2 regions of the Enterobacter chengduensis genome follow, and region 1 is predicted to be linked to the other one. Evidence: predicted binding sites of a transcription regulator. Region 1 holds the regulator's gene; the other holds the start of a gene.

Region 1 (15,812 bases):
TGTCGTTTAAAACCTGATGGTCGCCGTAGCGTTTCTCCACATGACGAAACTCCACGCTGGCCTGTTCCAGATGTGAAAAATCCGCGGCACCGGCCGCGGAGTGTGAAAATAAACCTGAGAGCATATTATCTGGCTTCTATTTTAAAGGCGCGAGGCTGGGGGGCTGGGGTGCCTGGACCAAACCAGACGTCGTATATTTTGGCCGCCTGACCGCTCTTCTCGAGATTAATCAGCTCGTCGTTGACGGCCTTCAGCAGCGCGGTTTCCCCTTTTTTCACCCCCACGCCAATCTCTTCTTTACTGAGCAGGTCGGGCAGGATTTTGAAGTTCGCTTTGTCCGGCGCCTGCGCCAGCAGACCCGCCAGAATGGTGCTGTCCTGGGTGATAGCCTGTACGTTACCGTTGCGCAGTGCCGTCAGCGCCAGCGGAATATCGTCATATGAGAGCACGCGTGACTGCGGGAAACGCTGGTGCAGCGACTGTTCGCCCGTCGTGCCTTTGACCGCGCCAATGCGCGCCCGGCTATAGTCATCAAGCTTATCCGGTGATTTCGCCGGCACCAGGAACTGCTGGCCGGTCACAAAGTAAGGCGTTGAGAAATCAATCACCTGTGCGCGTTCCGGGGTGATGGTGATATCCGCCACGATCAGATCGGCTTTCCCGGACTGCAGAAGAGGAATACGGTTGGCCGGATTGGTGGCAACCAGCTCAAGCTTCACGCCGAGCGATTTGGCCAGCGCCCTGGCAAAGTCCACGTCGTAACCCACGATTTCATGCGTTTTAGCATCAATCGAGCCAAACGGCGGGTTGGCGTCAAAGGTGGCCACTTTCACTACCCCTGCGGCCTTGATATCCGCCAGCCGATCGGCCTGCGCCTGTGCTGAAAGCAGGCTGCCCGCCGCCAGCAATCCCAGAACCAGTGCCCGTTTGTTAAACCCTTTCATTTTTGCTGCCATAGTCATACGCCATCCCGTTGTTTTTGTTTTTCCCCGCTACGCTCCCATAAGGGAAAGCTATCGCCAAATAAGAAATCGTTCTTTGCTATGAGAAAAAAAGCATTAGTGAACAAGGTGTTAATGAAGAGTAAAAAGGGACAGGGCGCTATTTGCAGATCCTGCACATCGACAGTGGATTTTGGTATTTCCCCCGCGCGACGTTTGGGTGTTTAACTGAGGTCAGATACGGCGAGAGAGGGTAAGACGATGAAAAAATGGATCAGCACGTTACGGCGGTTTTTTGCGAGCCGACCAGTGAATGCGGAGAACAGCGCGCAACGTGTTCTTGAGTCAATCCTGCCCGTCGCCAGCCTGTATGGCGTGGACGTTGCGAACATTGACCCGGAGTGGTTCCATGATAAAACGTCACGCTGAACTGCGCCGCACGCGCGAAATGTACTGGAATGAGCTGTGCGTGACGTATGTAAAGCCACAATGAGCGGAAAAGTACCCGGTGAATCATTCGGTTAATTAACCCGTTGTTTGTTACCTATAGGTCCTTTCATTAATGGAGATAATAATGAAACGGACCACGTTAACAACGGCGCTTTCAGCCCCTGCGCTACTTCTCGCAATGCATGCGGCACACGCTGGGCCACAGGCTCATGTTGTCTGCGGCTACTCCCATACGCTTGGCGATGATGCCATCATGATGTTTGGCAGGCCCAATGAGGCCATGCTGCATGACTTCTTCGGCAATACGCGCACCGATGCCGGCTCGTCCCGGGAAACCCTGCGCAAGCGGGAAGACACCACCTGCGATAACAAAGCGGATAGCTCGGCATACTGGGCACCTTCGCTGCGGCTGCCTGACGGCACGATCGTAAAACCTGCGTATCAGAAAACCTACTATCAGGCTTCGAATGTGGAATCCTGGCCGCTGCAGCCTTTCCCGGCGGGGCTCTCGCTGCTGGCGGGAGATCACCACGGCTCTGCGCCCAATCCGCACATCACTTTCCTGTGTGCTAACGGCAAAGGTTACACAACCAAAACGGGGGAGGTTTGCGGGTTACGAAAGGCGGGAGACGCCGTGCAGTTTAATATCGGTATTCAGTTCCCCAACTGCTGGGATGGCGTGAATCTCAAACCCGCTCACGGCATTGCCAACGCGACATACGATACGAAAGGGCAATGCCCGACGGCGTTTCCGGTAAAAATTCCAACCGTGAACATGAACATCGCCTATGTGCTTCCGACCATCACTTCTCTCGATACCGGCAAAGCCGAGCTTTCCCTCGACCCGATTATGCATGGCAACGAGCGCGAAGAGCGCTGGGGAAGTCTTTACACCGCTCATGCTGATTTTATGAACGGCTGGACGGATGAGGGCGCGCGCTTTATGACCGAGCTCTGTATGAATCGCGGACTGGACTGTGGCACGACCGTGCCCTATGCCTATTCAAAAGCGCAGGCAAACGTCTGGCTAAGCAGCCTTGAGCCGGGGCTCTCCCAACCTCAGCCGCAGGTATTGCTGGTGCAGGATAACTGGCAGAACGGAGGCCGAACCCAAAACAGTGAGACCCTCTCGCTGGTGAAGTTTACGATCCCGCCGCTGCCCGCGGGGCAGGATCCTTCTCTGTTTAAATATCGCGTTCGCATTTACGGCGGTAAGGTAGAAACTGACGGGGCCGATCAGATCTTCTTCTATCCGGCCAGCAGCGACTGGGACCCTGCAACGGTGAGCTGGACTGACCGCCCGGCGTGTAGCTATAAATCCGATGCCGTGCTGTATCTCAATCATTCCAAAGAGTACAGAATGGTGGATGTCGACAAGGCCGTGCGCAAGGCGCTGGCTGAAGGGAAAACCGAAATCTCGTGGTATATCGGCGGCGACCGCCAGGGAAACCATTACCAGTTTGAACCGGCTTCTTCGGCCCAAAGCCTGGTATTGATGTTAACGGGGTTTAAAAAGACGCCTGAACTGTAGCGCTCCGTTGAGTGCCAAAAAAAAGCACCGGCTGACCGGTGCTTTTTTTATCAGATCTTGCAGGCATCACCGCAGTCATCGTCGGCGACAATCGCCTGCGCTTTCTTGTCTGCATCATCCAGACGTTCCGCATTACGTTCTTCGGCTTCATCCAGACCGCTAAAGACTAAGTTATCGAGATCAATTTCCATGTGGCACCTGCTCTGTTCAGTTTTTGATACTGGCACAGTATAGGGTAAAAAAAGCCAGCAATGAACCTCGCAGCACATAAGGATAATCCCTGCCATACTCAGTGCTTTATCGCTGAGGAGAGCACATGATTACCCTCTGTAAAACCTGCGGAACCGCCTACGATGCCCAGCCGGACAGATGTCCCATTTGCGAAGATGAACGCCAGTATGTTCCCGCCACGGGCCAGGCGTGGACCGATCTCGACGCGCTCACCGCCACGCATAGCAACAAATGGCAGCAGCTGGAGCCGCGGCTGTTCGCGATTAAAACGGTCCCTGCTTTTGCGATTAACCAGCGGGCGCTGCTTCTGCAAACGCCCCACGGCAATATTCTCTGGGACTGCATCGCCAACCTCGATCCCGCAACTAAAACGCTCATCGCCGCCCTCGGCGGCATCAGCGCGATAGCAATTTCACATCCTCACTACTACACCACGATGCAGGCGTGGGCTGCGGCGTTTGATGCGCCGGTGTACCTGCACGCCAGCGACAGAGAGTGGGTCATGCGCGACAGTCCGGCCATTCACTTCTGGGAGGGGGATGCGCTGGAGATTTTCCCGTCGGTCACCCTGCTGCGTCTGGGCGGGCATTTTGCCGGTGGAACGGTGCTGCACTGGCAGGAGGAGGGCGGAGTATTGCTGGTGGGCGATATTTTGCAGGTCACGCCGGGTAAAGACGCCGTGTCGTTTATGTGGAGCTACCCGAACTATCTCCCGCTACCGGCCCGCGCCGTGGCGTCGGTCGTGCGTCATCTGGAAGGCAGAACGTTTCAACGTCTTTACGGCGCGTTCGAAGGGCAAAACATCCTCGCCAGCGCGGACGAGATTGTCCAGCGGTCGGGCCAGAAATATATTGCTTGTCTGAAGTGAAGCGCGGTGGGTAAACTTTACGAGTGTGATCTTGATCATACCTAAACTAAAACAGATAAAAGAGACATTGCTATGCAACATATCATTGAAGGTTTTCTCAGCTTTCAAAAAGAGATTTTCCCGCAACGTAAAGAGCTCTTCCGCAGTTTAGCGTCCAGCCAGAATCCCAAAGCGCTGTTCATCTCATGCTCCGACAGCCGTCTGGTCCCGGAACTGGTCACCCAGCAAGAGCCGGGACAACTCTTTGTCATTCGTAATGCTGGCAACATTGTGCCGCCGTTTGGGCCGGAGCCAGGCGGCGTGTCCGCTACCATCGAATACGCCGTTGTGGCGCTGGGCGTGACGGATATCGTGATTTGCGGTCACTCCAACTGCGGGGCGATGAAGGCGATTGCCGATAACGCCAACCTGGAGCCAATGCCGGCCGTGTCACACTGGCTGCGCTATTCCGACGCGGCGAAGGCCGTGGTGGAAAAGAAAACCTGGGATAAGCCGATCGATAAGGTCAACGCGATGGTGCAGGAGAACGTGTTTGCGCAGTTGAGCAACATTAAGACCCATCCGTCCGTTGCGGTGGGCCTGCGTAATAATTCCATCCGCCTGCACGGCTGGGTGTACGACATTGAAAGCGGCGAAATCCTTGCGCTGGATAAAGGCACGAAAACCTTCGTTTCGCTGTCTGAAAACCCGGAAGTGTTCTTCGAGTAATCCGCAACAGCAGGGCATGGAAGCCCTGTCAGTCCTCAATATACGGTAATCTCCGCCGCGATCCCGACGCGGGTCTTTCCGCCGCCTTCGCCATGGCTTTCGCAATTTCCGCACACTCCGCCAGCCCCTGTACGAAGGGACGATCGTGCATCAGCCACGGTATTGCGCCGAAGGCAATGCGGCCGCGTACGGCGTCAGGCGCGTTCAGGGTGTAATCTTCGCCGATGTCGGGTATCTCTTCGCCCGTGGCTTCCAGCTGTTTTCGCAGCGTTGGAAAGGGCAGATCTTTCGTTTTGAGCGGCTTTTGCCCGCGCGCGTCAATAAAAACGTCGAAACGGTAAACGGTCTCTTTTGTGGTGATAACCGTTCGATCGCTGCCAATATCCAGCGTGTAATCCTCACCGAGCGCCGCTACGCTAATGATGCCGGCTTCACGAAGCGCGAGCAGCCTGCGGATCGACTGCGGAGGGATCGCCGCGTAGTTATCGATAAATACCCGCGCCAGCCCTTGTTTGAAGCGTTTAGCGTCTCGCTCGTTGAGATGGGGGACGATCGCCTGAACCACCTCATGCAGCCGAAGCACGGTATAGCGCCAGGCCACGGTGCGGCGCTCGCGCTTATTTTTTTCCACCTCTTTCAGGTTATCTTCTGCCCAGCTAAAGGGGCCGTGCCGTTTACGATCCTCAAACCAGGCCTCGCGAATGCTGTCCGCATTTAGCGTATGCAGCGAAATTTTCTCGCACCACGTCGGGTCGGCGAGCTGCAGCTCTTTGACCATCAGGGTGAAGATGCGGTCGAGCAGGCCATCCGATCCTTTGGAAATCTCGCCTTCAGCCACGCGTTCGGTCAACACCGACAGCGGCTCATAAGGGATAGGGCAGTAAAAATCGGCTTCCGGCAGAATGCCCGTCCGGGACATCAGGACAATCTTCAGCGCCTCGCTGCCTTTATCCAGCACGAACCTATCGTCGCGGAAGGCACCGTGCTGCATCACGACCGCCATGGCCGCGTCGAGACCGCTCAGCGATGTGCCCATAATACCGACCCGGCAGGCAGGAATGCTGGCATCCATCAGGCCGGACCAGGGGCTTGGGAAGAACGTGCGCGTGGCCTCCTCCTCCTCTGGCCAGACGTGACCGGTAGCCACCACCGCCAGGTCGAAGCGTTCAGGAAAGGCGCCGTCGTTGACGGAAAGCGTGACGCCTTCTTTCGCGGGTGCGATATCGGTGACCCGGGCGGATTCATGAACATCAACCTGAAATCCCCGCTTTTTCGCCTCTTTTACGATAGACCGGAAGCTGTCGCGGAAATACTCGCCCAGCAGGAGCCGGGGCAGAAACTGCCGGTCGTGCAGGCTGGCTTTATCAACCTTAAAGCGCGCCAGATGGGCGTCGCTCTGGCCCTTGAGCCAGTCGAGATAGGTCATAAAAATGGGCGGGATTTCAATGCTCGCGATATTTGCCAGCATCAGACGCGAGTTATCGTCGTCGTTATAGGGCATGCCTACGCCCGCTTCATCAGCTTGTTCAAACACGGAGATGGAAAGCGGCTGCGGGTTGTTCAGAAGCGCGTAAAAGGTATAAATCCCTGTTGGGCCGGAACCGATAATGGCGATTTTCTTCATCGACGGTCTTCCTGTTTTTTTCCATGAGGAAAGCGTAGCAGGAGAACGGTGATAAAAATGTAGGATTAGGAAAATTCAGGATATCAGAAGAGGATTTGCACCATTTCAGGACTGAAATGGTGCGTCCGAGTGGACTCGAACCACCGACCCCCACCATGTCAAGGTGGTGCTCTAACCAACTGAGCTACGGACGCAGAATGGTGCGTTCAATTGGACTCGAACCAACGACCCCCACCATGTCAAGGTGGTGCTCTAACCAACTGAGCTATGAACGCAACGTGTTGTCGGTGACAACGGGGACGAATATTAGCGGCACAGCATCGAGGTGGCAAGAGGGAAAATGCAATTTTCTCTCTGATTTCACGCGATTGCTGTATTACCGCGCAAAGTGAAGAGAAAGTAGCCGCCGGGCGGCGGCTACTGCGTATTTAACGTGCAGCGCGTTGCAAAATGATCGTTGATGGCTGGCGCTGCAGGAAGCGCATGCGCATCATCATCATAATTGCCGCCGACGTCAGGCCGATGATAAAGCCCATCCAGAACCCGGCAGGCCCCATGCGCTCAACCACCAGATCGGTCAGGGCCAGGATATAGCCACACGGCAGACCCAACACCCAGTAGGCGATAAAGGTGATAAAGAAGATGGAGCGCGTGTCTTTATAGCCGCGAAGCACGCCGCTGCCAATGACCTGAATGGAGTCAGAAATCTGGTAAATCGCGGCCAGCAGCATCAGGTGCGAAGCCAGCGTGACCACTTCAGGATTGTCGTTGTAGAGCAGGGCAATTTGCTCGCGTAACGCAACGGTAAAGAGCGCCGTACAGACCGCCATGCAGACGCCGACGCCCAGCCCGGTCCGGGCGGCCGTTTGCGCATCCAGCGTTGAGCCCTGACCCAGGCGGAAGCCCACGCGAATCGTTACCGCCGCCGCCAGCGACATGGGCAGGACGAACATCAGAGAGCTGAAGTTGAGCGCAATCTGGTGGCCTGCGACGTTCACAATGCCCAGCGGTGACACCAGCAGGGCAACGACGGCAAACAGGGTCACCTCAAAGAACAGGGCGAGGGCAATCGGCAGCCCTAGCTGCACCAGACGCGTCATGATGTTCCAGTCCGGCGTGCTAAACCTGTTCTCGTTGCGGATATCGCGCATGGAACGGGCGCGTTTTACAAAGACGATCATCGAGAAGAACATCACCCAGTAAACGGCGGCCGTCGCCACGCCGCAGCCGACGCCGCCCAGCTCCGGCATTCCGAAATGACCGTAAATAAAGACATAGTTCACCGGAATATTAACCAGCAAACCGATAAAGCCCATCACCATCCCGGGCTTGGTTTTCGCCAGGCCTTCGCACTGGTTACGCGCCACCTGGAAGAAGAGGTAGCCCGGTGCTCCCCAGAGCAGGGCACGCAGATAGCCCACGGCTTTGTCAGCCAGGGCCGGATCGATGTTATCCATCGCGCGAATGATATGACCGGCGTTCCAGAGCACCACCATAATCAGCACGGAAACAAATCCGGCCAGCCAGAACCCCTGGCGGACCTGATGGGCAATGCGTTCGCGACGCCCCGAACCATTGAGCTGGGCGATAACCGGCGTCAGCGCGAGCAGCAGACCGTGACCGAACAGGATGGCCGGAAGCCAGATTGATGTACCAATGGCGACGGCCGCCATGTCGGTGGCGCTGTAGCCGCCGGCCATTACCGTATCCACAAATCCCATTGCGGTCTGGGCAACCTGTGCGACGATCACGGGTATCGCCAGTGCCAATAGCTGCCGCGCTTCATTCATGTACTTCTGCACGTGAACACCTTTATATTCTAGTTATTTGAGAGACTAAAAAAGCCGCCGAAACGGGCAGCAAGAAGAAAAAGCAGGGGGGTGCCAGCTATTGTAGCGGGCTTTAGCTATTTATCTAGTGAAAAAATCGCCAGAAAATGCGCTCCGCTGGCAACCTGTTTTTCCAACTGTTATTGTGGTGGGATTAAACGGTGTCACCACCGTCCGGAAAAAACAGGAGTTGTATGCATGTTTACTGGTATTGTACAGGGCACTGCTAAAGTGGTGTCCATTGATGAAAAACCTAATTTTCGTACGCATGTTGTAGAGCTGCCGGAATATATGCTTGAGGGCATCGAAACCGGCGCGTCGATTGCCCATAACGGCTGCTGCCTGACCGTCACCGAAATTAACGGTAACCAGATTAGCTTTGATTTAATGAAAGAGACGCTGCGGATCACCAACCTGGGCGAGCTGGCGGTGGGCGATACCGTCAACGTTGAACGAGCAGCGAAGTTCAGCGATGAGATTGGCGGCCATCTGATGTCGGGGCACATCATGACCACCGCTGAAGTAGCGAAAATCGTCACCTCGGAAAATAACCGTCAAATCTGGTTTAAAATGCAGGATCCGTCATTAATGAAATACATCCTCTATAAAGGATTTATTGGCATTGACGGGATTAGCCTGACGGTGGGGGAAGTGACGCCAACGCGCTTTTGCGTGCATTTAATTCCTGAAACGCTGCAGCGCACCACGCTGGGTGCGAAAAAGCTGGGGCATCGCGTGAATATCGAAATCGATCCGCAAACCCAGGCGGTGGTGGATACGGTTGAGCGCGTGCTGGCGGCAAAAGAAGCGGCAATAATAAAGAACGTAGAAGAAGAATAAAAAATAGCCCCGGTTCACCGGGGCTATTTTTTTAGCGTGCGACCCGCAGGCCGTGTTCAATTCCGCGGCTGAAAACAACCTGCCAGAGCTGAATATCCCGCGCGCGAAACGCTCCCGCGCAGGCATTCAGATAATAGCTAAACATTCGCTTAAATCGTTCAGAATAGTTGTCCGCAATCTCTGGCCAGGCCTCCTGAAAACGCGCATGCCATGCCATCAGCGTGGTGTCGTAATCCGCGCCAAAGTTATGCCAGTCTTCCATCACGAAATGGGACTCGCTGGCGTTGGCAATCTGGCGAACGGACGGTAAACAGCCATTCGGAAAGATGTATTTGTTGATCCACGGGTCAACGTTATTGTCGGTCCGCTTAGAGCCGATGGTGTGCAGCAGGAAGATGCCGTCCGGTTTTAAGTTACGATCCACGATCTCAAAATAGGTATCGTAGTTTTTCGGCCCGACGTGCTCGAACATGCCGACGGAAACGATCCGGTCAAACTGCTCGTTCAGGTCACGGTAATCCTGCAGGCGGATATCTACGTCGAGGCCCTGGCAGCGTTCCCGAGCCATTTTTTGCTGTTCCGCTGAAATCGTTACGCCGACCACGCTGACGTCATAGTGCTTCGCCATAAAATACGCCAGCCCACCCCAGCCGCAGCCGATATCCAGCACGCGCATGCCGGGCTGTAGCTGCAGTTTTTCGCCGATCAGACGCAGCTTGGCCTGCTGTGCCTCCTCAAGCGTTGACGCGTCTTTCCAGTAGGCACAGGAGTATTGCATGAAAGGGTCCAGCATCCGGCTGAACAGGTCATTGCCCAAATCGTAATGCTCTTTACCGACGATCCATGCGCGTTTTTTATTTTGCAGATTAAACAGTCGGGCAGAGGCGACGCGCAGGGTGTCTTTCAGATGGCGAGGGAGTTGATTTTCCAGACCGGCACGCAGCACGCTGGCGAAAAAGGTATCCAGGCGCTCACACTCCCACCAGCCGTCCATGTAGCTTTCGCCCAGGCCTAACGATCCCTCTCGCAATACACGTTTAAAAAAGTCGGGATGTTTAACCTGAGGATCGGATGGTGATGAACCATTGATAGTGATGCCTGCTCGACCTAACAGTTCACTGACGATCCGGGACCAGTTGTCGTCCGGAACGCTGACTTCTTCTATACACGATGAACTCATAGCTTCTCCATCACTCTGATGTGATCAGAACCTTCAAACAGCGTAGACGCTTTTTTGGTTTGTGAGAAATCTCACGGTAAAAACCGCGAGGCTAGTATCCGACGTAGAACAGAGGAAGGGAGATAACCCTTGCCGAAATGCCTTCCATGGTAAAACGGGAGCACTCCGGCTCCCGTTAACACTTAATATTTATCGTATTTAATCGAACCAAATTTAGTATAGGCCTCAAAATTTGGTGATTCAATAGAAAATTGTTAGCAACCTAATCACTGAAATGTAACATGATTTCAGGCGCAATCAGGCATGCGAGGTTTCCGCCTGCGACCGCGCATTTTGCTCGCGATGCGCAGCCGACTGCATGCGATAGCCCATCGCCGCCAGCGCAACGGTGACCAGCATCACGCTGGTGGTGGTCAGCAGCGGCGTTGCAATAAGCGCGGAGACCACCAGGCTTGCCAGGAAGCACAGACCCAGCTGCAGGGTATTTTGCAGCGCGGCCGCGCGGCCTGTCGCCTGCGGGAACGGACGTAACGCCTGTGCCACCACGATGGGGTAAATCGCCCCGTTCGCCACGGCCATCACGCAGAAGGGGATCAAAATTTCAGCCAGACCTGCGCCCGGAACAAACCCGACGGCCCAGGTGCCGATGACGCTCAGCGCATAGAGCACCAGCAGCCATGGCAGCATCTGCTGACCTTCCCATTTTTGCAGCGCCGCGCGGCAGCCGTACCCGCCTACCAGGAACGCGATGGTCTGCGGAACATAGCTCAGACCGATGGCCGCCGGGCTGTAGCCCATATCGTGCAGAATAAACGGCGAGCCGGTGAGCCACGCGAAGAAGCTGGCCGAACAGGCGGCATAGATCAGGACATTCCCGCGATACGCTTTCGCGCTCAGCAGGGAGGTGAAGGTGATCGGCTTCGCGTCGGCGTGCGCCTCTTTTTTATGCGCGGGCTTGAGGCCGAACGCCGGCAGCATCAGCACCAGGGTGATGGCAAACAGCGTGGCAAAGATCGCCTGCCAGTCGAAATGCGCGAGGATCCAGCTGCCCAGCAGGGGAGCGAGGGCAGGGGAAAGTCCCACCAGCGGCATAATCGTCGCGAAAATACGGTTTGTACGGTTAGCCGGATAGTAGTCGGTGACCAGCGCCTGCCAGGTCACCGCCGCGGCACAGACGCCCACGGCCTGAATGAAGCGCAGCACCAGCAGCCAGGTAGCGTCACGCACCCACAGCATCCCCAGGCAGCCGACGGCAAAAATGGCCAGACCCAGCAGCAGGACCGGTTTACGGCCAAAGCGATCCGAGAGCGGTCCCCACAGCAGCTGGGCGAAAGCAAAACCGGCGAGGAATAAGCTCAGGCTGGCGCTGATGGCCGCAGCAGGGGTTTGCAGATCTTCCTGCATCGCGGCAAACGCCGGCAGGTACATGTCGGTGGCCAAAAAGCCCAGCACGCTTAAGCCGCCGAGCCAGACTAAAAATCCTTTCCTGGGTTGCATTCTTCTATTCTCCTGAGGAGGCAGGTGTACGTTGGCGCAGAGTGTAGGGAGTGCAAAGCGGCTTGTGAAACGCTAATATTTGGCGGGTGCATTCAAATTTTTTGCAGGCAGAAAATGTGGTCAGATTATTCTCTTGAAGTGGTCGATGCTGTCGCGCGCAACGGCAGCTTTAGCGGTGCGGCGCAGGAGCTGCACCGCGTCCCTTCGGCAATCAGCTACACGGTGCGTCAGCTGGAGGAGTGGCTGGCGGTTCCGCTGTTTGAACGGCGGCATCGCGACGTGGAATTGACGCCCGCAGGCGCGTGGTTTTTGAAGGAAGGGCGTTCTGTTATCAAAAAAATGCAGATCACCCGCGAGCAGTGCCAGCAGATCGCCAACGGCTGGCGGGGACATCTCTCCATCGCGGTGGATAACATCGTGAAGCCCGAGCGCACCCGGCAAATGATCGTCGATTTCTATCGCCATTTTTCTGACGTCGAGCTGCGGGTCTCCCAGGAGGTGTTCAACGGCGTATGGGACGCGCTGGCGGACGGCAGGGTGGAGATGGCGATTGGCGCCACGCAGGCGATCCCGGTCGGGGGACGTTACGCCTTCCGCGATATGGGGATGCTGAGCTGGAAATGCGTGGTGGCACGCGATCACCCGCTGGCGGCGATGGAAGGGCCACTGAGCGACGATACGTTGCGCAACTGGCCGTCGCTGGTGCTGGAGGATACCTCCCGTTCATTGCCCAAGCGTATCACCTGGCTGCTGGACAACCAGCGGCGGGTGGTGGCGCCTGACTGGGAATCGTCGGCGACGTGCCTCAGCGCCGGGCTGTGCGTCGCGATGGTGCCCGTTCATTTTGCGCGTCCGCGCATCGATACCGGAGAGTGGGTGGCGCTGACGCTTGAGAATCCGTTCCCGGATGCGGCATGTTGCCTGACCTGGCAGCAAAATGATGTCTCGCCAGCGATGGCCTGGCTGCTGGATTATCTGGGCGACAGCGAAACGCTAAACCGGGAATGGTTACGGGAGCCAGCATAGCTGGCCCCGTAAAGGGATTAGCGACGGTAGTCGCGGAACGGACCATCCGCAACGGAACGGCGTTCAATCAGGCGCGGGTGGACCTCAATGGACTGCGACTCTTCACGTTTGTTGACGATCCTGTCGAGCAGCATGTTGAAGGCCGTTTCACCCAGCGAATCTTTCGGCTGGTGAATGGTGGTCAGCGCCGGGGTAAAGAAGCGCGCGTTACGCACGTTATCATACCCGATCACGGAAATATCCTGCGGCACGCGCAGACCCAGCTCGTCGGCCGCACAGAGCGCGCCCATGGCCATGATGTCGCCCCCGCAGAAAACGGCGGTCGGACGGTGCTGCTGGGAGACAATCTGCTGCATCGCGCGGTAGCCTGACTCCGGCTCAAAGTCGCCCTGCACGATCCAGTTTTCCGGCACGGTAATCAGCGCTTCTTCCATCGCTTTCATAAAGCCGGCCAGACGGCCCGCGCCGGTGTTGCGCTCCAGCGGACCCGGGATCACGCCAATCTCGCGGTGGCCGCGTTCGATCAGATAACGGCCCGCCATATAGCCGCCTTCAAAGGCGTTGTCGATCACGGAGTCGGTGAAGTCCGCGCGCGCTTCACCCCAGTCCATCACTACCATCGGGATATGGCGATACTCTTCGAGCATCGACAGCACGGATTCCGGGTACTCGGAACACATCACCAGCAGGCCATCCACGCGCTTTTGCGCCATCATCGACAGGTAGGCGCGCTGTTTTTCAATGCTGTTCCACGCGTTGCCCAGAATCAGGGTATAGCCTTTCTGGAAGCAGTTTTTTTCTACCGCTTCAATGATCTCGGCAAAATAGGCCGCTTCACTGCTGGTCGCCAGCAAACCAATGGACTTGGTGTGATTAACCTTGAGGCTGCGCGCAACCGCACTTGGCGAATAGTGCAGCTCTTTGATCGCTGCCCAGACGGCGTTGCGCGTCTCTTCCGCCACAAAGCGGGTTTTGTTAATTACATGTGATACGGTTGTAGTGGAAACGTTTGCGCGTTTTGCTACGTCTTTAATTGTTGCCATTAAATGTCACTCCAGACCATATCCTAAACTCCTGAAAAACTTGAAGGTAAACGTTTGCCTTCTCTCACCCTTATCTCGCAATGTTGAATTGCGGCACGCCGGGAAAACGACACGGGACGTCAGGAGGGGGTCAATGGCCGGTACGCTAATAAATTTAGCGTGGAATTTTGTCCTATCTTGATGAAAAGGGGAAGAGGTAAAGTGGTTATCAGTATAAATCCAGGAAGATTTTTGACGTAATCTGTGCAAAAATGAGCAAGCTCACTTTTCGTGGGGGGATTAAAAGGAGAAAAATTGATGAGTTCCGATCTGAAGTTTTCGCTGTTCACCACCGTTGTTGTGCTGGCTCTGATTGTCGCGGCGGGTCTGACGGCTGCGCTGCACTGATTTACGCGGGGGGAGAGCCTTCTCCTCCCAGTTTCCCGGATTGTTACTTCTCAGGCAAAAATTTTTTGCCATTTTGTTAACTTCTCATTTTTTGTGATTGATGTCATGCTTTCTGCTTCTTTGTTCTGTGTTACCACATGACACGGCATCCGGAGTTGACGCATGAAAATCAATTTTCCCCTGCTGGCCCTGGCGATTGGCGCTTTTGGGATTGGCACCACTGAATTCTCCCCGATGGGGCTACTGCCCGTTATCGCCCGGGGCGTAGACGTTTCGATCCCTGCTGCCGGGATGTTGATCAGCGCCTACGCTATCGGCGTGATGGTAGGAGCGCCGCTGATGACGCTTCTCCTTTCGCACCGCGCGCGCCGCAATGCGCTGATATTCCTGATGGCCATCTTCACCCTGGGTAACGTGCTTTCGGCCATTTCGCCGGACTACACCACGCTGATGCTGTCACGCATTCTGACCAGCCTTAACCACGGCGCGTTCTTTGGGCTGGGGTCGGTCGTTGCTGCCAGCGTGGTGCCTAAACATAAGCAGGCGAGTGCCGTAGCAACCATGTTTATGGGCTTGACCATCGCGAACATCGGCGGGGTGCCTGCGGCAACCTGGCTGGGCGAGGTCATTGGCTGGCGGATGTCCTTCCTGGCGACGGCCGGACTGGGCGTGGTCGCGATGGTGGCGCTGTTCTTCTCCCTGCCGAAAGGCAGCGCGGGAGAACGTCCTGACGTGCGCAGAGAGCTGTCGGTGCTGATGCGCCCGCAGGTGCTCTCCGCGCTGCTCACCACCGTGCTGGGAGCAGGGGCGATGTTTACCCTCTACACCTATATTTCACCGGTATTGCATGACATCACCCGCGCAACGCCTCTTTTTGTTACCGCGATGCTCGTGCTGATTGGCGTGGGCTTCTCGATCGGCAACTACCTCGGTGGGAAATTTGCCGACCGTTCCGTGAGCGGGACGCTGAAGGGTTTCTTAACCCTGCTGATTGTCATCATGATCGCAATTCCCTGGCTGGCGCGGAATGAAGTCGGCGCCGCGATCGCGATGGTTGTCTGGGGCGCAGCCACCTTTGCCGTGGTGCCGCCGCTGCAGATGCGCGTAATGCGCGTTGCGCATGAAGCGCCGGGGCTCTCGTCGTCGGTCAACATCGGTGCCTTTAACCTGGGCAATGCGCTCGGGGCGGCGGCCGGTGGGGCCGTGATTTCAGGAGGGCTGGGATACAGCTTTGTGCCGGTGATGGGGGCGATCGTTGCCGCGCTCGGCCTGCTGCTGGTGATGACGTCGGGTCGTAAACAGCCCGAAGCAGCCTGCGCTGCGGATTAAGCCAAAAACGCAGAAGGGCGAACCCTTCTGCGTGTCTCTTACGCGGCGAAGTTCTTCGCCACAAACTCCCAGTTAACCAGTGCCCAGAAGTGCTCCAGGTAGTTAGGGCGCGCGTTGCGGTAATCAATGTAGTAAGCGTGTTCCCATACGTCCACGGTCATCAGCGGCTTCGCGCTGGTGGTCAGCGGGGTGCCCGCGTTTGAGGTGGACACGATAGCCAGTTTGCCATCCGCCTCTTTAACCAGCCACGTCCAGCCAGAGCCGAAGTTCTTGATGGCGGCATCGGTGAACTTCGCTTTGAAGTCCGCGAAGCTGCCAAAGGCGGCGT
Region 2 (15,812 bases), 380 kb from region 1:
CCTGAATTTCGAAACTCTGGCCCTGGCCCGGGGATGCCACGACCACGCCGGTGACAATAACGGAACAGCCCGTCGTCAGGTGCAGAACGTCATCATTGTAATTGGGCAGAGAATTATTAATGACGGCCTGTACAGGATCAAAGCAGGAACCGTCATAGACGGCGAGGAAGGAGATGCCAGCTTTAGAATCTCGGCGGGTACGCACCCATCCGCGCACGGTGACTTGTTGGTCAACGGCGACACGGCCCTGGAGTACGTCGGCTACAGGCACAACGCTCATAATATTCTCTCTGTTAATAGTCGGAAAAAATAAACACTTGTCCACCCTTATGGGGGATATCTATGTTACCTGCCATCCGCCATCAGACAAGTAAATTTCGCAGTCAAAAGAGAAGAATTGAGAAATTAATAAGAAGAGGGGAGCCATCAAGGCTCCCGTAAGCGCTTAACTGGCTTTTTTAATCTGCGGGAGATCGAACGCTTTGCGCAGCGCGCGGACAAACGCTTTGTCATGGCAGATGGTTTTGCCCGGGCTGTCGGAGAGTTTTGCTACCGGCTTGCCGTTACATTCCACCAGCTTTATCACGATGTTCAGTGGTTTCACCTGTGGAATATCGCAGGTCAAACGGGTACCAATCCCGAAGCTCAGGTTCACCCGGCTGTTGAAATGGCGATAGAGGTCGACCGCTTTCGCCAGGTCGAGATTGTCCGAGAAGACCAGCACCTTGCTCATCGGGTCGATGCCGAGCTTCTCGTAATGGGCAATCGCCTTCTCGCCCCACTCAACCGGATCCCCGGAGTCGTGGCGTAACCCCTGGTAACGTTCCGCGAACTCAGGACCAAAGTCGCGCAGGAAGGCATCCATCGTAATACAGTCCGTAAGGGCGATCCCGAGTTGGTTCGGGTACTCATTAAGCCATGCGGCCAGCGCCGCGCGCTGGCTGTTGGCCAGATCGGGGCTGATCTGCTGATGCGCCTGGAACCACTCGTGCGCCTGGGTGCCCATTGGCGTCAGGCCGAGGCGGCGGGCCAGATCGTAGTTACTGGTGCCCACGAACCACGGCTCCTGCTGCAGTCGTTTAACGATGGCCTCCTGAACGTCGCGCGAGAAGCGGCGACGGGTGCCAAAGTCCATCAGGCGGAAGCGGGACATGTCCAGCCCTGCGGTCAGCGTGGAGAAGTCAGCGAGTTTATTTTCCAGCGCGGCAACCGCCTGCGCGACGCCCGTTTCCGGTGAACGGTAGCGGTGAGCCAGTTCGCTGATGACCGCCAGAAGCGGCACTTCCCACATGATCACTTCCCGCCACGGACCTTCAAGGCGAATATCCAGCTTGCCGTTATCGTTAACCACGGTGACCTGCTCCGGCTTATAGCGGAAGTCGCGCAGCCAGTTCAGGTAGTCGGCTTTGAAGAAAGGCAGGCCAGAAAGCCACTGATATTCCTCGTCCTGCAGCGTTAGATGCTGCATAGCATCGACCTGTTCACGAATGGTGTCTGCGTAGATACCGAGCAGGTCGTCGCCACGACAGCGGAATTCCGCCGCGACATGCACGTCATAGTAGTGGTGGAAAACGGCTTGCTGCATATGCAGTTTATACGCGTCGGTATCCAGCAACGTATGCAGAACTGGAGAAGCGAATTGAGTCATAGGTGCGCAGTAGCATCCTCTCACAGGAGCGTTTAGTACAATAAACAACTCCGGAGTATACCTTGTTTAGTGATTTATTGAACCCCGATCACAACATAAGCGCGTTTTTGGGTCGAGGGCATTTTGTGCCCCGTGTTATACAAATGTAGCAAAAAAGGGTTTTGCCCCTGAAAAGATGAACATTCTGCATAGCGCGATTTGTGCAACAGGAATATATTGAAACGTTACTCGACAAACGATGCATAAGGTTTTCTATGACACAACAGCCACAAGCCAAATACCGCCACGACTACCGTGCGCCGGATTACCTGATTAGCGAAATCGATCTGACTTTTGACCTGGATGCCACTAAAACCGTTGTGACGGCGGTGAGCCAGGTGACGCGCCACGGCGCAACTGCGGTGCCGCTGCGTCTGGACGGTGAAGACCTGACGCTGGTCTCCCTGCATATTAATGATGAAGCCTGGTCGGACTATAAAGAAGAAAATAACCAGCTGGTCATCGACAACCTGCCGGAGCAGTTTACGCTGCGCATCGTCAATGAAATCAGCCCGGCCGCCAACACCGCGCTGGAAGGGCTTTACCAGTCCGGCGTGGCGCTGTGTACCCAGTGTGAAGCGGAAGGGTTCCGCCATATTACCTGGTATCTTGACCGCCCGGACGTCCTGGCGCGCTTCACCACCAAAATCATCGCCGATAAAACCCTGTATCCCTTCCTGCTCTCCAACGGTAACCGCGTAGGCGAAGGCGAGCTGGAGAATGGCCGTCACTGGGTGCAGTGGCAGGATCCGTTCCCGAAACCGTGCTACCTGTTCGCGCTGGTGGCAGGGGACTTCGACGTGCTGCGCGACACCTTCAAAACCCGCTCAGGCCGCGACGTGGCGCTGGAGCTGTTTGTCGATCGCGGCAACCTCGACCGCGCGCCGTGGGCGATGACTTCGCTGATCAACTCCATGAAGTGGGACGAAGAGCGCTTCGGCCTCGAATACGATCTCGACATCTATATGATCGTCGCCGTCGATTTCTTCAACATGGGCGCCATGGAGAATAAAGGCCTGAACGTCTTTAACTCCAAATACGTGCTGGCGCGCACCGATACCGCAACGGACAAAGACTATCTCGATATTGAACGCGTCATCGGCCACGAGTATTTCCACAACTGGACCGGTAACCGCGTCACCTGCCGCGACTGGTTCCAGCTGAGCCTGAAAGAGGGCCTGACCGTCTTCCGCGATCAGGAGTTCAGCTCCGATCTGGGTTCACGCGCGGTGAACCGCATCAATAACGTGCGCACCATGCGCGGCCTGCAGTTTGCGGAAGATGCCAGCCCGATGGCGCACCCGATCCGTCCGGATAAAGTCATCGAGATGAACAACTTTTACACCCTGACGGTGTATGAGAAGGGCGCTGAAATTATCCGCATGATCCACACCCTGCTGGGTGAAGAGAACTTCCAGAAAGGGATGCAGCTCTACTTCGAGCGTCACGACGGCAGCGCGGCCACCTGCGACGATTTTGTCCAGGCGATGGAAGATGCCTCTAACGTGGATCTCTCCCACTTCCGCCGCTGGTACAGCCAGGCCGGTACGCCGGTTGTCACCGTCAAAGACGACTACAATCCGGAAACCGAGCAGTACACGCTGACCATCAGCCAGCGCACGCCGCCGACGGCAGAGCAGGAAGAGAAATACCCGCTGCATATTCCGTTCAGCATTGAGCTGTACGATAACGAAGGCAACGTCATCCCGCTGCAGAAGGGCGGCCACCCGGTACACCACGTGCTGAACGTGACCCAGGCCGAGCAGACCTTTATCTTCGATAACGTCTACTTCCAGCCGGTGCCTGCGCTGCTGTGTGAATTCTCCGCGCCGGTGAAGCTGGAGTACAAGTGGAGCGATCAGCAACTGACGTTACTGATGCGCCACGCGCGTAACGACTTCTCCCGCTGGGATGCGGCGCAGAGCCTGCTGGCGACCTACATCAAGCTTAACGTAAACCGTCATCAGCAGGGCCAGCCGCTGTCGCTGCCCGTTCACGTAGCTGACGCGTTCCGCGCGATCCTGCTGGATGAGAAGATTGACCCGGCGCTGGCCGCTGAAATTCTGACCCTGCCGTCAGCGACTGAAATCGCCGAGTTGTTCGAAATTATCGATCCGATTGCGATCGCGGCGGTGCGTGAAGCGCTGACCCGCACGCTGGCTGCTGAACTGGCGGACGAGTTCCTCGCCATCTATAACGCCAACAAGCTTGACGCCTATCGCGTTGAGCACGCGGACATTGGTAAACGTTCTCTGCGCAACAACTGCCTGCGCTATCTGGCGTTCGGTGAAACCGAGCTGGCGAATAACCTGGTGAGCAAGCAATATCACGACGCGGATAACATGACCGACGCGCTGGCGGCGCTGGGCGCAAGCGTTGCTGCCGAACTGCCGTGCCGCGATGCGCTAATGCAGGAGTACGACGACAAGTGGCATCAGGATGGCCTGGTGATGGACAAGTGGTTCATCCTGCAGGCGACCAGCCCGGCGGCCGATGCGCTCAGCAAGGTGCGCAGCCTGCTGAAGCATCGTTCGTTCACCATGAGTAACCCGAACCGCGTGCGTTCCCTGATTGGCGCGTTTGCCAGCAGCAACCCGGCGGCGTTCCACGCCGAAGACGGCAGCGGTTATCAGTTCATGGTGGAAATGCTGACCGAGCTGAACAGCCGTAACCCGCAGGTGGCGTCGCGCCTGATTGAGCCGCTGATCCGTCTGAAACGCTACGATGCGAAGCGTCAGGCGAAGATGCGTGCCGCGCTTGAGCAGCTGAAAGGGCTGGAAAACCTGTCTGGCGATCTGTACGAGAAGATTGCTAAGGCACTGGCCTGATGTAAAAAAGCCCGGTGGCGCTGCGCTTACCGGGCCTACATAGGGTTTTCTCCCTCTCCCCGTGGGAGAGGGCCGGGATGAGGGCATCAGGCATTAGCCTTAGCTCGCGCTAACTCCGTACCCCCACGCCTCATTACCCGATCCAACACTTCCGCCTCCAGCTCCGCCAGTCGTGCAGAGCCCACGCGACGAGGTCGAGGAAGATCCACCGTCAGATCCAGACCAATTTTCCCATCCTCTATCAACAGCACCCGATCCGCCATCGCGACGGCTTCGCTCACGTCATGCGTCACCAGCAGCACCGTAAAGCCGTGCGCCTGCCACAGGGATACAATCAAATCCTGCATTTCGATCCGCGTCAGGGCGTCGAGCGCGCCAAGGGGCTCATCAAGCAGCAGCAGGCCAGGACGGTGAATCAACGCTCGCGCCAGCGCCACGCGCTGCTTCTGCCCGCCCGAGAGGGCAGCAGGCCATTCACCCGCTCGATTTTCCAGCCCAACGGCCGCCAGCGCCTGACGGGCTTCGTCCCGCCAGCTGCCCTTAAGACCGAGCCCAACATTGTCGATAACCGTTTTCCACGGCAGCAGGCGCGCGTCCTGAAACATCATGCGGGTATCGTCCTGAATATTCGCAAGCGGCGTTGTCCCTGCCAGGATGTCGCCGCCGTTGGGGGCTTCCAGTCCGGCCAGCAGGCGTAGCAGGGTACTCTTGCCGCCGCCGCTGCGCCCGACAACGGCCACAAACTGGCCGGCGGGAATATGCAGATCCAGCCCGTTAAGAATGGTGTTTTCGCCGTAGCGTTTGGTCACGCCGTTCAGCAGCAACGGCGTTCCCTGGTTCAGTCGTGCCGTATTCATGCTTTCACCTCCTGAAGGGTATAGGCCGGGTTCCAGCGCAGCCAGCTGCGTTCCAGCCACTGGGCGCTGACGTCGGCGAGTTTGCCGAGCAGGGCATACAGAATGATGGCAACCACCACCACGTCCGTTTGCAGGAATTCGCGGGCGTTCATCGCCAGGTAGCCAATGCCGGAGTTGGCCGAGATGGTCTCCGCCACAATCAGCGTCAGCCACATCAGGCCGAGCGCGAAACGCACCCCAACCATGATGGAGGGCAGGGCGCCCGGCAGAATCACGTGAACAAAGAGGGAAAAACCCGACAAGCCGTAGCTGCGCGCCATCTCCACCAGCCCGCGATCGATATTGCGGATGCCGTGCCAGGTGTTGATGTAAATCGGGAACAATGTGCCCAGCGCCACGAGGAAGATCTTGGCGCTCTCATCGATTCCAAACCACAAAATCACCAGCGGGATCAGCGCCAGATGCGGCACGTTGCGCAGCATCTGTATCGACGTATCCAGCAGCCGCTCGCCCCAGCGGGACAGGCCGCTGAACAGGCCCAGAACCAGGCCGATGCTGCCGCCGATGGAAAACCCGATTACCGCGCGCCAGGAGCTGATCGCCAGATGCTGCCACAGCTCGCCGCTCACGCTCAGCGACCAGAACGCTTCTACAACGCCCTCAGGTGAGGGCAGAATGCGGCTCGACAGCCAGCCGGTAGACGACGCGAGCTGCCAGAGAGCCACAATGCCGACGGGTAAAAACCACGGCGCGGCGCGCAGCAGCCATTTTTGTGAGGTGGCAGACATGGTCACTCCTTAGCTCTGCGCGGCTTTGCGTGGAATAAACTCGTTCGCCACGGCTTCGCCCTGAAGCTGCAGCCGCTGCGGCTGCGGAATTTCCGGAATGGCGACGTCCAGGTGCGGGAACAGCAGCTCGCCCACCTTGTAGGCCTCTTCCAGGTGCGGATAGCCGGAGAGAATAAAGCTGTCGATGCCCAGCTCGGCGTATTCATTGATGCGCGCGGCCACGGTCGGACCGTCGCCGACCAGCGCCGTGCCCGCACCGCCGCGCACCAGGCCAACGCCCGCCCACAGGTTCGGGCTAATCTCCAGGTTCTCGCGCTTGCCGTTGTGCAGGGACGCCATCCGGTGCTGCCCGACGGAGTCGGTTTTGGCAAACGCGGCCTGCGCCTTCGCGATGGTCTCATCATCCAGATGGGAAATCAGACGGTCGGCGGCCTGCCACGCTTCTTCATTGGTTTCGCGCACAATCACGTGCAGGCGAATACCGAAGCGAACATTGCGGCCATGGGCGGCCGCCTTAGCGCGTACCTGGGCAATTTTTTCTTTCACCAGCTCGGGCGGTTCGCCCCAGGTCAGATAGAGATCGACCTGCTCGGCCGCCAGATCCAGGGCAACGTCCGACGATCCGCCAAAATAGAGCGGCGGGCGCGGCTGCTGCACCGGCGGGAAGTAGAGCTTCGCGTCGCGAACGTGAATATGCTTGCCTTCAAAGGTGACGGTTTCCCCTTCGAGCAGGCGTCGCCAGACGCGGGTGAACTCGGCGGAGGCCTCATAGCGCTCGGTATGGTCGAGGAACACCCCATCGCCCGCCAGCTCCTGCGGATCGCTGCCCGTCACCAGGTTAAACAGGGCGCGGCCGTTGGACAGTCTGTCAAGCGTAGCCGCCTGACGCGCCGCCACGGTGGGAGAGACAACGCTCGGGCGTAACGCCACCAGGAACTTCAGACGCTGGGTGACCGGGATCATCGACGCGGCGACCAGCCAGGCATCTTCACATGAGCGTCCGGTCGGGATCAGCACCCCGGTGAAGCCGATGCGGTCCGCCGCCTGCGCAATCTGCTGCAGGTAGCCGTGGTCAACCGGGCGCGAGCCCTCTTCGGTGCCAAGATAGTGCCCATCACCGTGGGTAGGTAAAAACCAGAAAAGATTCAGACTCATGATTTAGCTCCTTCTTTGCCTGCGGGCTGCCAGATGCGTTCGCGAATAGTGACCTGTTTTGGCACCAGGTGGTTTTGATAGAAGAGGTCAGCGGTTTGCTGCTGAAGCGCGGCGACGTGCGCGTCGACGGGCGTAATGGTGGTCGGTGGACGGTGGTTGAGATAGCTCGCGATCACCGGCTCAGGTAAGCCCATGGTTTTCGCCAGCAGGGCAATGCTCTCCTGACGCTGGGTCTGGGTCAGCGCGTCGGCCTGGGTAAAGGTATCCAGCACGCCCTGAATAAATGCGCCGTTCTTTTCCGCATAAGGGCGCGCGGCCAGATAAAATGAGCCGGTCTGCTTCAGCGTGGTGCCGTCTTTCAGCACGCGAACGCCGCCCTGCAGCAACGCGGCGGAGTAGTACGGATCCCAGATGGCCCAGGCATCCACGTTCTTCTGCTGGAACGCAGCGCGCGCGTCGGCAGGCGTCAGGTAAACGGGCTGAATGTCGGTGAACTTAAGCCCGGCCTCCTGCAGGGCGCGCAGCAGCAGATTGTGTGAGCTGGAACCTTTCTGGAACGCGACCTTATGACCTTTAAGGTCGGCGACGCTTTTAATGCTGCTGTTTTCAGGCACCAGAATCACTTCGGCCTTCGGCTTGGGCGGCTCTACGCCTACATAGACGAGATCCGCCCCTGCCGCCTGGGCGAATATGGGTGGAATATCCCCCGTACTGCCGAGATCGATACTGCCGACGTTCAGGGCCTCCAGCATCTGCGGGCCTGCCGGGAACTCCACCCAGGAGAATTTGGTGTCCGGGAAGCGTTTTTCCAGCAGCTGGTGGCTTTTCGCCAGCACCATGCTGACGCTGCCCTTCTGATAGCCGATTCGTAAACTTTCCGGCGCCGTTTCTGCGGCATGGGCCAGCGAGGTGAGCGCCATCAGTCCTGCCAGTCCGATGCGGGTTAACGTTTTAAACATGGGCGACTCCTTGAGGCTGACCAAACGCCGGGGCCTGGATATCCCGGCGGTGCAGGGCATGCCAGAAGGTTTCCAGAGCGTTGTCGAGGCGGGTTTGCAGGTTGGGCGTAAAGTGGGGTTTGTGCTGATAGTCGATGACCTGGGAATCATCGGCGAAAACGCCGTGGAGGATCTCCTGCGCCTTCAGCGCGTTCAGCACCGGCTTGAGGGCGTAATCTACGGCCAGCAAATGGGCGACCGTACCGCCCGTTGCCAGCGGCAGCACCACCTTACCGTCCAGGGCGCGTTCCGGAAGCAGGTCGAGCAGGGTTTTCAGCGCCCCGGAAAAAGAGGCCTTATAAATGGGCGTTGCCACAATTAAGCCGTCAGCGCCGTTAAGCTGCTCGATGAGCGTTTTCAGCGCCGGGCTGTCGAAACGGGCATAGAGCAGATCTTCAGGTTCGAAGTTATGCAGGTTCCAGTGGCACACTTCCACATCAAGCGCATTGAGTTTTTCGCGGGCATATTCCAGCAGGGCGCTGGAGCGAGAGGGGAATCGTGGACTTCCGGCCAGGGTAATGACGCGCATACTTCCTCCTTATAACCAATTGTTTGCTTTTATCTAACATTCATAACAATTTGAAGGAGTGTGACACCGCGCGGTTATTCCACTAAATGATTTATCTGCAATTAAAATGCGAAAAAGTGCATAAGAATTAAACGGGCAGGAAAACGATTGCGCTTTACGCTGATTTTTTGCCGCAGGTCAATTCCCTTCCGCGCGCGGATCGCCCATAATCCCCTCCCGGTTTGCACACCGGGAATCCAGGAGAGTTCATGTACTACCCCTTCGTTCGTAAAGCCCTTTTCCAGCTCGACCCTGAGCGCGCTCATGAATTGACATTCCAGCAGTTACGTCGCATTACCGGAACGCCACTGGCCGCGCTGGTGCGTCAGCATGTGCCGGTAAAACCGGTGCAGTGTATGGGTCTGACCTTTAAAAATCCGCTGGGTCTGGCGGCGGGTCTGGACAAAAACGGCGAGTGCATCGATGCCCTGGGCGCGATGGGCTTTGGCTCCATTGAAATCGGTACCGTCACCCCGCGCCCGCAGCCGGGAAATGACAAGCCGCGCCTGTTCCGCCTGGTTGAAGCCGAAGGGCTGATCAACCGCATGGGCTTTAATAACCTCGGTGTTGATCACCTCGTTGAGAACGTAAAAAAAGCCCATTTTGACGGAATATTAGGCATCAATATCGGCAAAAATAAAGACACGCGGGTAGAGCAGGGTAAAGATGACTACCTGATTTGTATGGAAAAAGTTTACGCCTATGCCGGTTATATCGCGGTGAATATTTCTTCACCCAATACCCCGGGTCTGCGTTCCTTACAATATGGCGAAGCGCTGGACGATCTTCTGAGCGCCATTAAAAATAAGCAAAATGAACTCCAGGCGATCCACCATAAATATGTTCCGGTCGCGGTTAAGATCGCCCCGGATCTTTCTACCGAAGAATTGATCCAGGTTGCCGACAGTTTAGTCCGTCATAATATTGATGGCGTGATTGCGACCAATACGACGCTCGATCGTTCTCTCGTGCAGGGAATGAAAAACTGTGACGAAGCGGGTGGGTTAAGCGGACGTCCGGTGCAATTAAAAAGCACTGAAATTATTCGCGCTCTGTCTGCGGAATTAAAAGGACGCCTGCCGATTATTGGCGTCGGCGGTATCGACTCCGTCATTGCTGCGCGCGAGAAGATGGCGGCGGGTGCGTCACTGGTGCAAATCTATTCCGGCTTTATTTTTAAAGGACCGCCGCTGATTAAAGAAATCGTTACGCATATCTAATCTTTTCTCCTAATCAGACAACCGGGGCTTTATTTCCAGCCTTGGTTGTTTTATATTCCGTCACTGTTGCTTATTTAAACATTATAGTCTTTTATTAATGGTGTTATAAACGAGGCGGCAAACAGGACATTTTTAGTACAGGACGTTTCGGGGACGGGAGAGAGACATGCGAATTAAACCTGACGATAACTGGCGCTGGTATTTTTGCGACGAGCACGATCGTATGATGCTCGATTTGGCCAATGGCATGTTGTTTCGTTCTCGTTTTGCCCGCCGCATGTTAACTCCGGACGCGTTTTCCCCGTCGGGCTTTTGCGTTGACGACGCTGCACTTTATTTCTCCTTTGAAGAAAAATGCCGCGATCTAGTGCTGTCAAAAGAGCAGCGTGCCGAGCTGGTATTAAATGCGCTGGTGGCGATTCGTTTCCTGAAGCCTCAAATGCCAAAAAGCTGGCATTTTCTTGCGCATGGTATGAGCTGGACTCCGGCAACGGGCGATGCGGCCAGCGTCAATTTGAGCGATACCGCCGAAGAGGTGAGCCTGTTAGTGGTAGAGCCGGGTGAAAATGCCGCGCTTTGCCTGCTGGCGCAGCCCGGCGTAACGATTGCCGGGCGGACGATGCAGCTTGGCGACGCCATTAAAGTGATGAACGACAGGCTGAAGCCACAGCTGCGCGTCGATTCCTTCAGCCTCGAGCAGGCGGTTTAAGCTTCCAGCTGGACGGACGTTTTCGGTACGCAGCTGCAGCACAAAATGGTTCCGTCATCCCCCACCGCCGATTTCTTCAGAGCAGTCACTTCCCCCTCTACCAGCTTAATGCGGCAGCATCCGCAAATTCCCGCACGACAGGAATAGGGTACGCGAATACCGGCCTGCTCCAGCTGTTCCAGCAGCACCTGCTGATTGTTGCCACGAATCACGTTGCCCTGCCAGTGGATATCCACCGCAGAGGCGACGTTCGTCTCAACGTCGACAAACTCCTCCTCCTGGCCCGAACCGTACACTCTTGCAGGCCCGCGGGCGAGGATCTCAACCTCATCACCGACGCGGATGGCGCCGCTGGAGCGTGGGATCAGGTTCTGGCCGAAATCGACGTCGCCGTTGTCCTGCGCGGTGCGGAATGACTGCAGCGTCTTCAGCGGTTCGCCGGAAGGGTGCTTCTGGCCTTTCTCCGGGCTTACCGTCGTGAAAATGCAGCGGCTGCACGGCTTCACCACGTCAAAAATGACGCTGCCGATGCGAATCACTTTCCAGGTGTCTTCTTCCCACGCATCGGCACCCGTTACCACCAGGTTAGGACGGAACTGTTCCATCTGAACGCTGGCTTTGCAGCGGCCTTGTAAATCACGCAGCGAGGCTTCGTTGGTCAGCAGGAACGGGAAGCCGTCGGCAAAGGAAAGCGGTACGGCGTCATGGCGCTTCACGCGACGCGTCAGTTCAGGCCCCACCCAGCGCAGCTGCACGTCGCGAGAGAAGAAGCCGCTCAGCCAGCGGTTAACCTCATCCGGCGCGATGCGCGCGGTAAAATGATTTCCCCACACTTCCGTTGGCGCGTCGACGGGCGCAAAATCAGCAAAGCGAATCACCGCGCTGGAACCGTCCGGCGCGGTCAAATGCAAACCGTCGTGAAGCGGGGAAGGGGTAAAGCGAACCATCTGCGGGAACTGGCGCGCGGTAATGAACGTGCCGTCAGGCTCGGTGACCATAAAAATGCGATCGAAGGCGAATCCGCTCATGTCGGCCAGCGCGTGAGAGACGCCGATGCCGCGCATGGATTTCACCGGATGAATAAAAAGCCTGGATAACGTCGCCACTGCACACTCCCACAAATGAAAATAAGCCTTCAACTTTATGACATACACGCCATATTAGCTATAATGCGCGACAATTTTCTAAGAGTAAAAGTGACGATATGAATTCTCTGTTTGCCAGTACGGCCCGTGGGCTGGAAGAGCTGTTAAAAACTGAACTGGAAAGCCTGGGCGCGCAAGAGTGCCAGGTGGTTCAGGGTGGTGTCCATTTTGAGGGCGACACGCGGCTTATTTACCAGAGCCTGATGTGGAGCCGCCTGGCGTCGCGCATCATGCTGCCGATGAAGGAGTGCAAGGTCTACAGCGATCTTGACCTCTATACCGGCGTACAGATGATCGACTGGACAGAGATCTTCACGCCAAACGCCACCTTTGCGGTGCACTTCAACGGCGTGAACGACGAGATCCGCAACAGCCAGTACGGTGCCCTGCGCGTAAAAGACGCCATCGTGGACTGCTTCACGCGCAAAAATAAGGAACGTCCGAACGTCGATCGCGAAAATCCGGATCTGCGTATCAACGTCTGGCTGAACGGCGACACGGCGAGCATCTCTCTCGATCTGAGCGGCGCGGGCCTGCACCTGCGCGGCTACCGCGATCGCACCGGGATGGCGCCAATCAAAGAAACGCTGGCCGCCGCGATCGTCATGCGTTCCGGCTGGCAGCCGGGTACGCCGCTGCTCGATCCGATGTGTGGTTCCGGTACATTGCTGATTGAAGCCGCGATGCTGGCCACCGATCGTGCGCCAGGGCTGCACCGTGGGCACTGGGGCTTTAAAGGCTGGGCGCAGCACGATGAAGCCCTCTGGAAAGAGGTCAAAGACGACGCGCAGACCCGCGCGCGTAAAGGCCTGGCGGAGTACGCCTCGCATTTCTACGGTTCAGACAGCGATCCGCGCGTCATTGAGCGCGCGCGCAGCAACGCCCGCCGCGCCGGTATCGGCGAGCTGGTCACCTTCGAGGTGAAGGACGTGGCGAACCTGACCAACCCGCTGCCGAAAGGCCCGTACGGTACCGTCATCAGCAACCCGCCATACGGCGAGCGTCTCGACAGCGAACCGGCGCTGATCGCCCTGCACAGCCTGCTGGGCCGCAACATGAAGGACCACTTCGGCGGCTGGAACCTGTCTCTGTTCAGCGCCTCGCCGGAACTGCTGAGCTGCCTGCAGCTGCGCGCCGATCGCCAGTTTAAGGCGAAAAACGGCCCGCTGGACTGCGTGCAGAAAAACTATCATCTGGCGGAGAAGGCGGCCGACAGCAAGCCGTCCGGCGTGGCGGAAGATTACGCCAACCGCCTGCGCAAGAACCTGAAGAAATTTGAGAAGTGGGCGAAGCAGGAGGGCATTGAATGCTATCGCCTGTACGATGCCGACCTGCCGGAATACAACGTGGCGGTTGACCGCTACGCGGACTGGGTGGTGATTCAGGAATATGCGCCGCCGAAAACCATTGATGCGCAAAAAGCGCGCCAGCGCATGCTGGACGTCATTGCCGCCACCATCGCCGTGCTGGGTATTGCGCCAAACAGGCTGGTGTTGAAAACCCGCGAGCGTCAGAAAGGCAAAAACCAGTATCAGAAGATGGGCGAGAAGGGCGACTTTATCGAAGTGGGTGAATACAACGCCCGCCTGTGGGTCAACCTGACCGACTATCTGGACACCGGCCTGTTCCTCGACCACCGTATCGCCCGCCGCATGCTGGGCCAGATGAGCAAAGGCAAGGACTTCCTGAACCTCTTCTCCTATACCGGCAGCGCCAGCGTGCATGCCGGTCTGGGCGGCGCGCGCAGCACCACTACGGTGGATATGTCACGTACCTATCTGGAGTGGGCGGAGCGCAATCTGCGTCTGAACGGTCTGACCGGACGTCAGCACCGCCTGATGCAGGCCGACGTGCTGGGCTGGCTGCGCGATACCGACGAGCAGTTTGACCTGATCTTTATCGATCCGCCGACCTTCTCTAACTCCAAGCGTATGGAAGATAGCTTTGACGTTCAACGCGATCACCTGCGCCTGATGACCGACCTGAAGCGCCTCCTGCGCAAAGGCGGCACCATTATGTTCTCGAACAACAAACGCGGCTTCCGTATGGATCATGACGGCTTAGCGGCCCTGGGACTGAAAGCACAAGAAATCAGCCAAAAAACGCTGTCTCAGGACTTTGCCCGTAACCGTCAAATCCATAACTGCTGGTTGATCACCGCGGTCTGAAAGGAAAAATAAATGTCTTTAATTAGTATGCACGGCGCGTGGCTCTCTTTCAGCGACTCACCGCTTCTCGATAATGCAGAGCTGCACATCGAAGATAACGAGCGCGTCTGTCTGGTGGGCCGTAACGGCGCGGGTAAATCCACGCTGATGAAGATCCTCAACCGCGAGCAGGGCCTGGATGACGGGCGCATTGTTTACGAGCAGGATCTGATTGTCTCCCGCCTCCAGCAGGATCCGCCGCGTCACGTGACCGGCAGCGTATACGATTTCGTGGCGGAGGGGATCTCCGAGCAGGCCGAATACCTGAAGCGCTATCACGAGATTTCGCATCTGGTGATGACCGATCCGAGCGACAAAAACCTCAACGAGCTGGCGAAAGTGCAGGAGATGCTCGATCACCACGGCCTGTGGCAGCTTGAAAACCGCATTAATGAGGTGCTGGCGCAGCTCGGTCTGGAACCAGATATGGAGCTGTCGGCGCTCTCCGGCGGCTGGCTGCGTAAAGCGGCCCTGGGCCGCGCGCTGGTCAGCGGGCCGAAGGTGCTGCTGCTGGACGAACCGACTAACCACCTGGATATTGAAGCGATCGACTGGCTGGAAGGGTTCCTGAAAACCTTCAGCGGCACCATCATCTTTATCTCGCACGACCGTTCGTTTATCCGCAATATGGCGACCCGCATTGTCGACCTCGACCGCGGCAAGCTGGTGACCTATCCCGGTGATTACGATACCTATCTGCTGGAAAAAGAAGAAAACCTGCGCGTGGAAGAGCTGCAAAATGCCGAGTTCGACCGCAAGCTGGCGCAGGAAGAGGTCTGGATCCGCCAGGGCATTAAAGCCCGCCGTACCCGTAACGAAGGCCGCGTGCGTGCCCTGAAGGCGATGCGCCGCGAGCGCAGCGAACGCCGTGAAGTGATGGGCAGCGCCAAAATGCAGGTGGAAGAGGCGTCCCGCTCCGGCAAGATTGTCTTCGAAATGGAGAACGTTAACTATCAGGTCGACGGTAAAGTGCTGGTGAACGATTTCTCCGCGCAGGTTCAGCGCGGCGACAAAATCGCGCTGATTGGCCCGAACGGCTGCGGGAAAACCACGCTGCTGAAGCTGATGCTGGGCCAGCTGCAGGCCGACAGCGGCCGCATTCACTGCGGGACCAAGCTGGAAGTGGCCTACTTCGACCAGCACCGCGCGGAGCTGGATCCTGACCGGACGGTGATGGATAACCTCGCCGAAGGCAAGCAGGAGGTGATGGTGAACGGCAAGCCGCGCCACGTGCTGGGCTACCTGCAGGACTTCCTGTTCCATCCAAAACGCGCCATGACGCCGGTGCGTGCGCTGTCGGGGGGTGAGCGAAACCGCCTGCTGCTGGCGCGCCTGTTCCTCAAGCCAAGCAACCTGCTGATCCTCGATGAACCAACGAACGACCTGGATGTCGAAACGCTGGAATTGCTCGAAGAACTGATTGACGGTTATCAGGGGACCGTGATGCTGGTCAGCCACGATCGTCAGTTCGTGGATAACACCGTGACCGAGTGCTGGATCTTCGAAGGTGAAGGGCGAATTGGTCAATATGTCGGCGGTTATCACGATGCAAAAGGGCAACAGGCACAGTCGCTGGCGACGAAGCAGTCAAAGTCCAAAATAAGTTCTGAACCTGCTGTAACAAAAGCAGAAACTGTCAAGAAAACCTCG

Evidence for each region. Region 1 encodes PurR, which represses purine synthesis genes. Its sites were predicted from a motif close to CANGCAAACGTTTGCNTG; they were not measured.
Region 2: pyrD (quinone-dependent dihydroorotate dehydrogenase) is a predicted target of PurR. The motif match lies at 8,979-8,996, and genes of this name have one in related genera.

What each region holds. Positions count from the first base shown of each region.
Region 1 is NZ_CP043318.1:2,204,452-2,220,263, forward strand. It holds gene FY206_RS10860 (amino acid ABC transporter ATP-binding protein) at 1-124, opposite strand, end outside; gene FY206_RS10865 (ABC transporter substrate-binding protein) at 126-956, opposite strand; gene FY206_RS25295 (hypothetical protein) at 1,203-1,370, shown strand; gene FY206_RS10870 (DUF1996 domain-containing protein) at 1,516-2,922, shown strand; gene FY206_RS10875 (hypothetical protein) at 2,973-3,113, opposite strand; gene FY206_RS10880 (MBL fold metallo-hydrolase) at 3,239-4,021, shown strand; gene FY206_RS10885 (carbonic anhydrase) at 4,094-4,729, shown strand; gene FY206_RS10890 (FAD-NAD(P)-binding protein) at 4,758-6,353, opposite strand; tRNA gene FY206_RS10895 (tRNA-Val) at 6,471-6,547, opposite strand; tRNA gene FY206_RS10900 (tRNA-Val) at 6,552-6,628, opposite strand; gene mdtK (MdtK family multidrug efflux MATE transporter) at 6,782-8,155, opposite strand; gene FY206_RS10910 (riboflavin synthase) at 8,381-9,022, shown strand; gene cfa (cyclopropane fatty acyl phospholipid synthase) at 9,054-10,202, opposite strand; gene punC (purine nucleoside transporter PunC) at 10,500-11,699, opposite strand; gene punR (DNA-binding transcriptional activator PunR) at 11,814-12,725, shown strand; gene purR (HTH-type transcriptional repressor PurR) at 12,743-13,768, opposite strand; gene cydH (cytochrome bd-I oxidase subunit CydH) at 14,066-14,155, shown strand; gene FY206_RS10940 (MFS transporter) at 14,318-15,484, shown strand; gene sodB (superoxide dismutase [Fe]) at 15,523-15,812, opposite strand, start outside.
Region 2 is NZ_CP043318.1:1,822,911-1,838,722, forward strand. It holds gene asnS (asparagine--tRNA ligase) at 1-280, opposite strand, end outside; gene pncB (nicotinate phosphoribosyltransferase) at 446-1,648, opposite strand; gene pepN (aminopeptidase N) at 1,903-4,515, shown strand; gene ssuB (aliphatic sulfonates ABC transporter ATP-binding protein) at 4,602-5,372, opposite strand; gene ssuC (aliphatic sulfonate ABC transporter permease SsuC) at 5,369-6,160, opposite strand; gene ssuD (FMNH2-dependent alkanesulfonate monooxygenase) at 6,170-7,315, opposite strand; gene FY206_RS08935 (sulfonate ABC transporter substrate-binding protein) at 7,312-8,274, opposite strand; gene ssuE (NADPH-dependent FMN reductase) at 8,267-8,842, opposite strand; gene pyrD (quinone-dependent dihydroorotate dehydrogenase) at 9,091-10,101, shown strand; gene zapC (cell division protein ZapC) at 10,268-10,810, shown strand; gene FY206_RS08960 (YcbX family protein) at 10,807-11,916, opposite strand; gene rlmKL (bifunctional 23S rRNA (guanine(2069)-N(7))-methyltransferase RlmK/23S rRNA (guanine(2445)-N(2))-methyltransferase RlmL) at 12,015-14,123, shown strand; gene FY206_RS08970 (ABC transporter ATP-binding protein) at 14,136-15,812, shown strand, end outside.